DNA from 4 places in the Halomonas tibetensis genome. Region 2 is predicted to be linked to each of the others. Evidence: predicted binding sites of a transcription regulator. Region 2 holds the regulator's gene; each other region holds the start of a gene.
The links. Region 2 encodes sigma-54, which starts transcription at its own class of promoters, with help from an activator protein. Its sites were predicted from a motif close to TGGCACNNNNNTTGCTNT; they were not measured.
Positions count from the first base shown of each region.

Region 1: the regulator sigma-54 is predicted to act here: its motif matches at 1,061-1,078, upstream of ACFODV_RS06570 (P-II family nitrogen regulator).
Region 3: the regulator sigma-54 is predicted to act here: its motif matches at 1,125-1,142, upstream of ACFODV_RS04800 (ANTAR domain-containing response regulator).
Region 4: the regulator sigma-54 is predicted to act here: its motif matches at 1,252-1,269, upstream of speB (agmatinase).

Region 1 covers NZ_JBHRSQ010000009.1:62,848-65,030, reverse strand. The annotation lists gene ACFODV_RS06575 (ammonium transporter) at 1-643, opposite strand, end outside; gene ACFODV_RS06570 (P-II family nitrogen regulator) at 669-1,007, opposite strand; gene ACFODV_RS06565 (accessory factor UbiK family protein) at 1,287-1,619, shown strand; gene ACFODV_RS06560 (YifB family Mg chelatase-like AAA ATPase) at 1,696-2,183, shown strand, end outside.
Region 2 covers NZ_JBHRSQ010000006.1:206,597-208,779, reverse strand. The annotation lists gene ptsN (PTS IIA-like nitrogen regulatory protein PtsN) at 1-17, opposite strand, end outside; gene hpf (ribosome hibernation-promoting factor, HPF/YfiA family) at 25-333, opposite strand; gene ACFODV_RS02010 (RNA polymerase factor sigma-54) at 432-1,847, opposite strand; gene lptB (LPS export ABC transporter ATP-binding protein) at 2,048-2,183, opposite strand, start outside.
Region 3 covers NZ_JBHRSQ010000007.1:413,757-415,939, reverse strand. The annotation lists gene ACFODV_RS04805 (nitrate reductase) at 1-724, opposite strand, end outside; gene ACFODV_RS04800 (ANTAR domain-containing response regulator) at 1,175-1,768, shown strand; gene ACFODV_RS04795 (CmpA/NrtA family ABC transporter substrate-binding protein) at 1,765-2,183, shown strand, end outside.
Region 4 covers NZ_JBHRSQ010000016.1:74,315-76,497, forward strand. The annotation lists gene ACFODV_RS12520 (YjiH family protein) at 1-181, opposite strand, end outside; gene speB (agmatinase) at 264-1,214, opposite strand; gene ACFODV_RS12530 (sigma-54 interaction domain-containing protein) at 1,399-2,183, shown strand, end outside.

The DNA.
Region 1 (2,183 bases), on a different contig from region 2:
CCAGCGGAAGGTTGGCGCCGGGGATGGCATAGATGCTGCCGTCCTTTCCATACTTGCCCTTGCGCGGGCCCAGGAGCAGCACGCCCGCCAGGGCCGCCGCGGCGCCTGCCATGTGCACGATGCCGGAGCCGGCGAAATCGGAGAAACCGGCGGCGCTGAGCCAGCCACCGCCCCAGGTCCAGAAGCCCGAGACCGGGTAGATGACCGCGGTCATCACCACGGTGAAGGCCAGGAAGGCCCACAGCTTCATGCGCTCGGCCACGGCCCCCGAGACGATGGACATGGCGGTGGCCACGAACACCACCTGGAAGAAGTAGTCGGCGCGCATGGAGTAGTAGGGAGCGTCATCGCCGCCGGCCAGCACCGCATCGGCGCTGTTCTCGGCGCCCAGCAGGAAGCCCAGGTTGGGCAGGATGCCGCCCTCGGGGCTGGAATACATGATGTAGTAGCCCACCAACAGGTACATGGTGCAGGCGATGGCGAACAGGGCCACGTTCTTGATAAGGATCTCGGCGGTATTCTTGGAGCGAACCAGGCCGGCTTCAAGCATCGAGAAGCCGGCGGCCATCCACATCACCAGGATGCCGCAGATCAGAAAGTAGAAGGTATCGAGTGCGTAGCTAAGCTCTGTCAGTTCACTCATGGCAATTTCTCCAGGCAGTGGGCAATCAAACGGCGTCGGGACCGCGTTCACCGGTGCGGATACGGATGACGTCCTCCAGAGGCGTCACGAAGACCTTGCCGTCGCCAATCTTGCCGCTGTTGGCGGCGCTGCAGATGGCATCGAGGACGGTCTCCAGGCGGCTGTCGTCCACGGCGACTTCCACCTTGACCTTGGGCAGGAAGTCGACGACGTACTCGGCCCCCCGGTAGAGTTCGGTGTGGCCTTTCTGGCGGCCGAAGCCTTTGACTTCGGTGACGGTGATGCCCTGGACACCGTTGTCGGCCAGCGCCTCGCGGACGTCGTCCAACTTGAATGGCTTGATAATTGCGGTGATGAGTTTCATCCCTTGTCTCCCCGGTTACGTTGGGTATCGGCACGGCGGCCGCATATTCCGGTACTGCGTAAAACGTGCCATTTCGTTTTAAATACCATTTAAAACAGGAAATTAAAGCGATGTTCCGGCCTTTCATGCAGTGCATTGGATAAGAGGGGTAGGGCTTGTGCACCTTTATGGTGCGCTGCCCGGGTGCATGGGCAACATTCTGGCGCGTTGGCAGGGCATGCGTTTGCGGCGGGCGATGGGTATCCTGTAGGAGGCATTTCACACGTTGAGGAGAGACCCATGGTGAGCCATGACCGTATCGGCCGACTGGCCCAGCAGATCGGCGAGCGACTGCAAGGCGCGTCCCAGGCGCCGGAAGAGGTACAGAAAGGCATTCAGCAGGTGGTGAAGGGCGCCTTCGACCGCTTGGAGCTGGTCTCCCGAGAGGACTTCGATATTCTGATGGATGTTCTGCAGCGCACCCGTGCCCGAGTGGAGGCACTGGAGCAGCAGGTGGCAGCGCTCGAGACGTTGATCGAGGAACGCACCGCCGAGGTGCCGGCGGCGTCAGCGGACGTCTCCGAGGCCGAGACGCCCGAGGAGGATGCCGGCGGGGGTGAGTCCGACCGCTGAGCCTTGTGGGCAGGGCAGGGCAGGGCAGCGAGCACTGGGCTAGCCTGAAGACAATACCCTTGGCGAGGGAACGCCCATGACGCTGGCGATTGTCCATACCCGTGCGGGCCTCGGTCTCGAGGCACCCGAGGTGCAGGTGGAGGTGCATCTAGCCAATGGTTTGCCGGGGATGACCCTGGTAGGCCTGCCCGAGACAGCGGTGAAGGAGAGCCGCGAACGGGTGCGCAGCGCTCTGGTCAACGCCGGGCTAGACTATCCCCTGCGCCGCATCACTCTTAATCTGGCGCCCGCCGACCTGCCCAAGGAGGGCGGTCGCTTTGATCTGCCCATCGCCCTGGGGCTGCTGCTTGCCTCGGGACAGCTTCCCCCGACGGCCCTGAAGGACACCGAGAGCGTCGGAGAGCTGGCGCTGGACGGCGGGTTGCGTCCAATCTCTGGCGTGTTGCCTCTGGCCCTGGCCACTCGACATGCCGGGCGCCGTCTGATCGTGCCCCGGGCCAATGCCGATGAGGCGGCGCTCGCCGGCGATCTCGAGGTCCTGCCCGCCGACCATCTGCTTGAGGT
Region 2 (2,183 bases):
ATGGTTTCAAGTGACATGGCAGACTCAGCGAGCGCCGGCGCCTTGAGCGCGGGCCTGAGTCTTTTCCTTGTGCTTGACCAGCTGGCGGTCAAGCTTGTCGGCCAGGGCATCGATGGCAGCATACATATCAATATCCTGGGCTTCGGCATGCAGGTCGGCACCGGCAGCATGCAGGGTGCAGGCGGCGTGCTGACGCTCCTTTTCTACGGACAGGGTTACATGCACGTTGGTGATGTTGTCGTAGTGGCGCTCCACGCGAGCCAGTTTCTCGTCCACATAGCCACGCAGGGCATCGGTCAGTTCCACATGATGGCCGGTGATATTGACTTGCATGAGACGCTCCTTGGTCGTTGGTTATGAATCGATTGTAACCCTTTTTCCTGCCTTGCATACCCCTCGTGCCGCCGCCGTCTTAACAGGCCTGATGTCGGTCATCGAAGTCGTTTGCGATCGCTGGAGGAGGGGATGCCCATGGCCTCCCGGTACTTCGCCACCGTCCTCCTCGCCACCTGGATGCCGGCCTCGTCGAGCAGGGTCACCAGTTTGCTGTCGGACAGCGGCTTGCGGGGCGGCTCTTCCAGGATCAGCTTGCGGATCCTGGCGCGGATGGCGGTGCTGGAGTGGGCATCACCCTCGCCGTTGCCGCCGACGTGGCTGGAAAAGAAGTACTTCAGCTCGAACACGCCCCGCGGGGTGTGGATATATTTCTGGGTGGTGACCCGGGAGATGGTCGATTCATGCATCTCCACGACCTGGGCAATGTCGGCGAGAATCAAGGGTTTCATCGACTCCTCGCCGCGCTCGAGAAAACCGAGCTGGCGGACCATGATCTCTCGTCCCACCCGCAGCAAAGTGTCGTTGCGGCTTGAGAGACTCTTCATCAGCCAGCGCGCTTCTTGGAGGTGGTCCTTGAGAAACTGGTTATCCTGGCTCTTGTCCGCACGGCGGATCAGCGCGGCATAGTCGGGCTGGATGCGCAGCTTCGGCAGCGCCTCGGGATTGAGCTCCACGTGCCAGCCGCGGTTATCGTGGCGCGCCACCAGATCGGGGATCACGTAGTCGTTCTCGACGTCGGAATAGGCGCTTCCGGGCCGGGGGTCCAGGGAGCGCACCACGGCGATGGCCGTGTCGAGAGCGTCGTCGTCCAGGCCCAGGCGTCGCTTGAGCAGACGACGATCGTCCCCGGCCAGGGCCTCGAGGAACTGGCGGACCAGGCGACGCGACTGGGGCAGCAGGGGAGTGTCGTCGGGCAGGGCGGCGAGCTGCAGCATCAGGCACTCGCGCAGGTCCCTGGCGAAAACGCCGGTGGGCTCGAACTGCTGCAATCGCAGCAGCACCTGCTCGACCTCTGCGCTGCGCAGGCCCCCTAGCCCCTGGGCTCTGAGGCCGTCGCGGATCTCATCCAGGGGTTGAGCAAGATAGCCGGCGGCGTCTACGGCATCGATCAGGCTCTCGGCGACCTGGCGCTCCCTCGGATCCAGGTCGGTCATCGCCAACTGCCAGGTCAGGTGCCCCTGGAGACTCTGGCCCGCTGCTTCGCGCTCGAAGTCTGGGCCCTCGCCGCTGCCGGCGGGAACGCCCAGATCTTGATAGGTGTCCGACCACTCGCTGTCGGTGACGAGTTCATCCGGGATCTCGCTGGCCCAGTCATCCTCTGGCGTCTCGGTCACCGCCTGCTCGCCAAAATCCTCCTCTAATTCGAGCAGAGGGTTGGATTCCAGGGCCTGCTGAATCTCCTGGCGAAGATCGAGGGTAGAGAGCTGCAGCAGGGCGATGGCCTGCTGGAGTTGGGGCGTCATGGTCAGCTGAGTGCCGACGCGTAGCTGCAGGGAGGCTTTCATGGCCATCGTGACGGTCTGCCCTCGTATGCCGGGAAGTGGCCGGAAAGCATCACCCTAGCCCGGGTGCTGTGGGCTTGCAAGCGTTGGCTTTGCAACTACTGTGCCAGCCGCAAGCAGCATGCCGTCATGGGATAACGACTGGCTTATCATGGGATTGTGTCGTGAGAGTGGTGTCGATAAAGGATTATGGCCAGGTGAAGGCATGGTCAGAGACGGAAGTCCTGGCCCAGGTAAACCTCGCGGACACGCTGATTGGCGAGAATCTCCTCGGCGTTGCCTTCGGCGATGATCTGGCCATCGCCGACGATATAGGCGGTATCGCAGATGTCGAGGGTCTCGCGC
Region 3 (2,183 bases), on a different contig from region 2:
GCTTGCCCCTGGCCGCCATCCAGCTCAGTAGGCCATTGAACAAGCACGCGTCGCTGCCGGGCTTGAGGCCCAGATAGAGGTCGGCGATTTCACAGCTGTCGGTGACCCGCGGATCAATCACCACCACGCGCATCAGCGGGTTACGGGTCTTGGCCACCTTGAGGCGCTGATAAAGCACCGGGTGGTTCCAGGCCAGGTTGGATCCCACCAGCACCACCAGCTCGGCTTCCTCGAGATCCTCGTAGCAGCACGGCACCGCATCGGCGCCAAAAGCACGCTTGTAGCCGGCCACCGCCGAGGCCATACAGAGCCGTGAGTTGGTATCCAGGTGTGGTGTGCCGAGAAACCCCTTGAACAGTTTGTTGGCGACGTAATAGTCCTCTGTCAACAGCTGACCGGAGAGGTAGGCCGCCACCGACTCGTTGCCCTGTTGACTCCGGATGGCGGTCAGACGCTCGGCCACCGCCTTCAGTGCTGTATCCCAGTCAACCTCGACGCCATCCACCCGCGGCCGGAGCAGGCGCCCCCGCTGCCCCAGGGTCTCGTGCAACGACGAGCCCTTGACGCAAAGGCGTCCGTAGTTGGCAGGGTGCTGACGGTCTCCCTCCAAGGCGTTCAGGGTCCCCTTCTCCAGCGTCGCGGTCACCCCACACCCCACTCCACAGTAGGGGCAGGTGGTCTTAACCTGTCGGCTCATCGGCGCAGAATCATTGGCCTGATACATGGTGACTCCTCGTTTCGCCGCCGACCAATGCGAGCTGGCCCCCAACGCAAAGACGCCCACTGCCGGCATCTAGAGATTTCGGCAGGGGACGTCTTCGTCGGTGGAGGGCCGGCGCTGGCCCTCGGCAGATTGTCTATGCTGTGGCACTGAACTGAGCAAGGAACGTGCCAGTTCGGCCCGCCCCACTCCCCGCGGCCCGACTCTCCGGAGGCACAGGCATCGCGCCAGGCACAAATCGGGACTCCTCGAATGGCCTCCGTCGCACCACGGCATTGCGCTCGGCCGGCGACTTGCACCAGCATGATGCAGTGCAACACTCATTCGGGCAGCGACCGATGCCGCCTCCAGATCCCTGTCATGCCCCCAACGGCGGTGTATGGCCCCCTCTTCCGCCCCACGATGGAACGCAAATTGCACTGCCTTCCTCAACCACTCCTAGACGAGCCCACCATGCCTCCAGCTCTTGATGTACTACTGGTCGACGACGAAGAGTTGCGCGCCGCCATGGTCGAGGAGGCCCTCATGCGAGAGGGCCATCGGGTGATCTGCCACCTCAATAGCCCCGCCAGCCTCAATGACATGGTGGCGCGACATCAGCCGGACGTGGTGATCATCGACATGGAATCGCCGGACCGCGACACACTCGACAGCATGGCCCAGCTCAATCGCGAGAACCCTCGTCCGGTGGTGTTCTTCACCGACCAGCACGACCCCGTCATTATGCAGTCGGCGCTCAAGGCAGGCGTCAGCGCCTATGTGGTCGACGGACTGGTCCAGGGGCGGGTCAAGCCGATCATCGAGGTCGCCATCGCCCGCTTCGAGGCATTTCAGGCGATGCGTCAGGAGCTCGATCGCACCCGAACCCAGCTCACCGAACGCAAGCGCATCGAGCGCGCCAAGGGGCTGCTGATGCGCCACCAAAGCTGTGACGAGGAGCAGGCCTACCAAATGCTGCGCAAGCTGGCCATGGACCGAGGTCAGCGCATCGCCGAGGTCGCCATGAGCGTCATCGATATTCTCGAACGTCTGGAGAAGGGCCTATGAACACGCTGCCTCCGGCCGAGCTGCCGCACCTGCAGCTGGGTTTCATGCCGCTGCTCGATTGCGTCCTGCTGGTGGTCGCCCGCGAACGTGGCCTGTTCGCCGACCAGGGCCTGGAGGTGACCCTGTCGCGCCAGAACGCCTGGTCGACGCTGCGGGACAAGGTCGCCGCAGGGCTGCTCGACGGTGCCCACATGCTGGCGCCCATGCCCCTGGCCATGAGTCTCGGGCTGGAGCGCGCGCCCTGCGACACCCTGGCACCGATCACCCTGAGCCGAAATGGCAACGCCATCGTGCTGTCCCGGGAACTGGCCGACGCCTGCTCGGCACGGCTTGGCGATGACCCGGCCGCCAGCGCCAGAGCGCTGGCCGGCTTCCTGCCGGGCACGAGCCGGCCGCCGCGCCTGGCGATGGTCTA
Region 4 (2,183 bases), on a different contig from region 2:
GCAGGGCTTTCAGGCTGTCGGCCATCAGGCCCATGCCGATATTGATGGTATCCCCGACCTTGAAGGGGACGAGAAACAGGCTCATTCCGATCAACGACGGAATCAAGAACTTGAACAGGTCACGGCGCTGAAAGGCGCTGCCGTTCGCGTCGTCACTGCCGGTGGATTCGATAGAGGACATTACGGTAACCCATGGATTGTTGTGATTGGCATTGTGTCGTTGTCGAGCCCCCGGCAAAGGCTCGTTGAGAGTCGTGATGGCGCTAGTCGCGGCGCTTGACACCAGGCAGCACGCAGAGCATCTCGTAGAGCAGGGTGGCGCCAATCAGCGCAGTGTTGCCGCTGGTGTCGTAGGGGGGGGAGACCTCGACCAGATCACCGCCAACAATGTTGAGGCCCGCCGCGCCGCGCAGGATCTCGAGACCCTGGCTGCCGGTCAGACCCCCCATTTCCACGGTGCCGGTGCCCGGTGCCACCGAGGGGTCCAGGCTATCGATGTCGAAAGAGATGTAGACCGGTATGTCACCCATCTGCTCTCGCACTTCGGCCATCAGCGGCTCGAGCGAGCGATACCAGCACTCCTCGGCGGTGACCACGCGAAAGCCCTGCTGCCGGCACCAGTCGAAATCCTCGGCGGCGTAGCCGGTGCCACGCAGGCCGATCTGAACCACCTTGCCTTGAGCCAGCAGGCCTTCTTCCTGGGCACGACGAAAAGGTGTGCCGTGGGCGATGGGTTCTCCGAACATGTGTTCGTTGACATCGGCATGGGCGTCAATGTGGATCAGCCCGACCGGGCCATGCTTCTTGGCGATGGCTCTTAGGATCGGCAGGGTGATGACATGGTCGCCCCCGAGGGTCAACGGTACGCAGCCATGCTGTAAGACCCCATCGTAGAAGGCAGTGATGATGTCCACCGTCTTGGGAAGGTGGAAGGTGTTGATCGGCACGTCGCCAATGTCGGCCACTTGCAGGCTGTCGAAGGGCGCGGCACGGGTGGCCATGTTGTAAGGACGCAGCATGCGTGATTCATCACGGATCTGCCGGGGCCCAAGGCGCGTACCGGGGCGGTTGGAAGTACCGATGTCCAGCGGCACGCCGATGAAGGCGGCATCCAGGCCGGCGGCACTCTCCTGGGTGGGAAGGCGCATCATGGTGGCAGGGCCACCAAAGCGTGGCATTTCGTTTCCCCCCAGGGGCTGGTTGAACGGGCTCATGGTTTCTCCTGCTGGTGACGGGATGATCACTCAAAATAGAGCAGGAATCGTGCCAGTTAATAGTCTATTGATTTTGCTAAGGATTGTGCTCGTTGTGATTCATTTATGAATCACGATAGTGAGTGAGGTGATGCAGTTGTGTATCATTGATCCATTAATGAATCACTGACATGGGCTCGACAACATGCATATCGACAGCCGGGTGCTGGAAACCATCGTTCAGACCGCCAGTGACCACTTCTTCATCGTCGATGGCATGGGTCAGGTGTTGGATGTCAGTCCCGGTGCGGCTGCCGTCTACGGCATGTCGCGGGAGGCACTCAAGGCCACCACGGTGCAGGAACTGGAGGCGCGGGGTGTCCTCAAGCCATCGATCAGTCTCGAGGTGCTGCGAACCGGGCAACCTGCCCAGCTGATGCAGGTGACGGGGACTGGCCGCCGAGTCATTGCCGAAGCTCATCCGGTCGAGGTCAATGGCCGGATCGAGCGCATTATCAGCCGGTCAAGAGACCTCACCGATCTGCAGTTTTTGCAGGATGAGTATGCCCTGCTGCAGCGTCGCTTCAGTGAGCACCTCAAGCGCAGCTACGCGGGTCCGTCAGAAGAGGGCGACCTTGAGGCAGACCTGGATTCGCTGCAGGTGCGAAGCCGTCTGATGCGAGAAGTGGCGCTAATGTTAAAGCGGGTGGCGCCGGCGGATGCCACGGTTCTGATGTTGGGGGAGTCGGGGGTGGGCAAGACGGCCTTCGCGCGCCAGCTTCATCGATGGAGCCGTCGCCGGGAAGGGCCCTTTGTCGAGGTCAACTGCGGGGCGATTCCCGACAACCTGTTCGAGTCAGAAATGTTCGGCTATCAGCCCGGTGCTTTCAGCGGTGCGACGCGACAGGGTAAGGCGGGCCTGCTCGAGCAGGCCGAAGGCGGCACGCTATTCCTGGACGAGATTGGAGAGCTGCCGATGATCATGCAGAC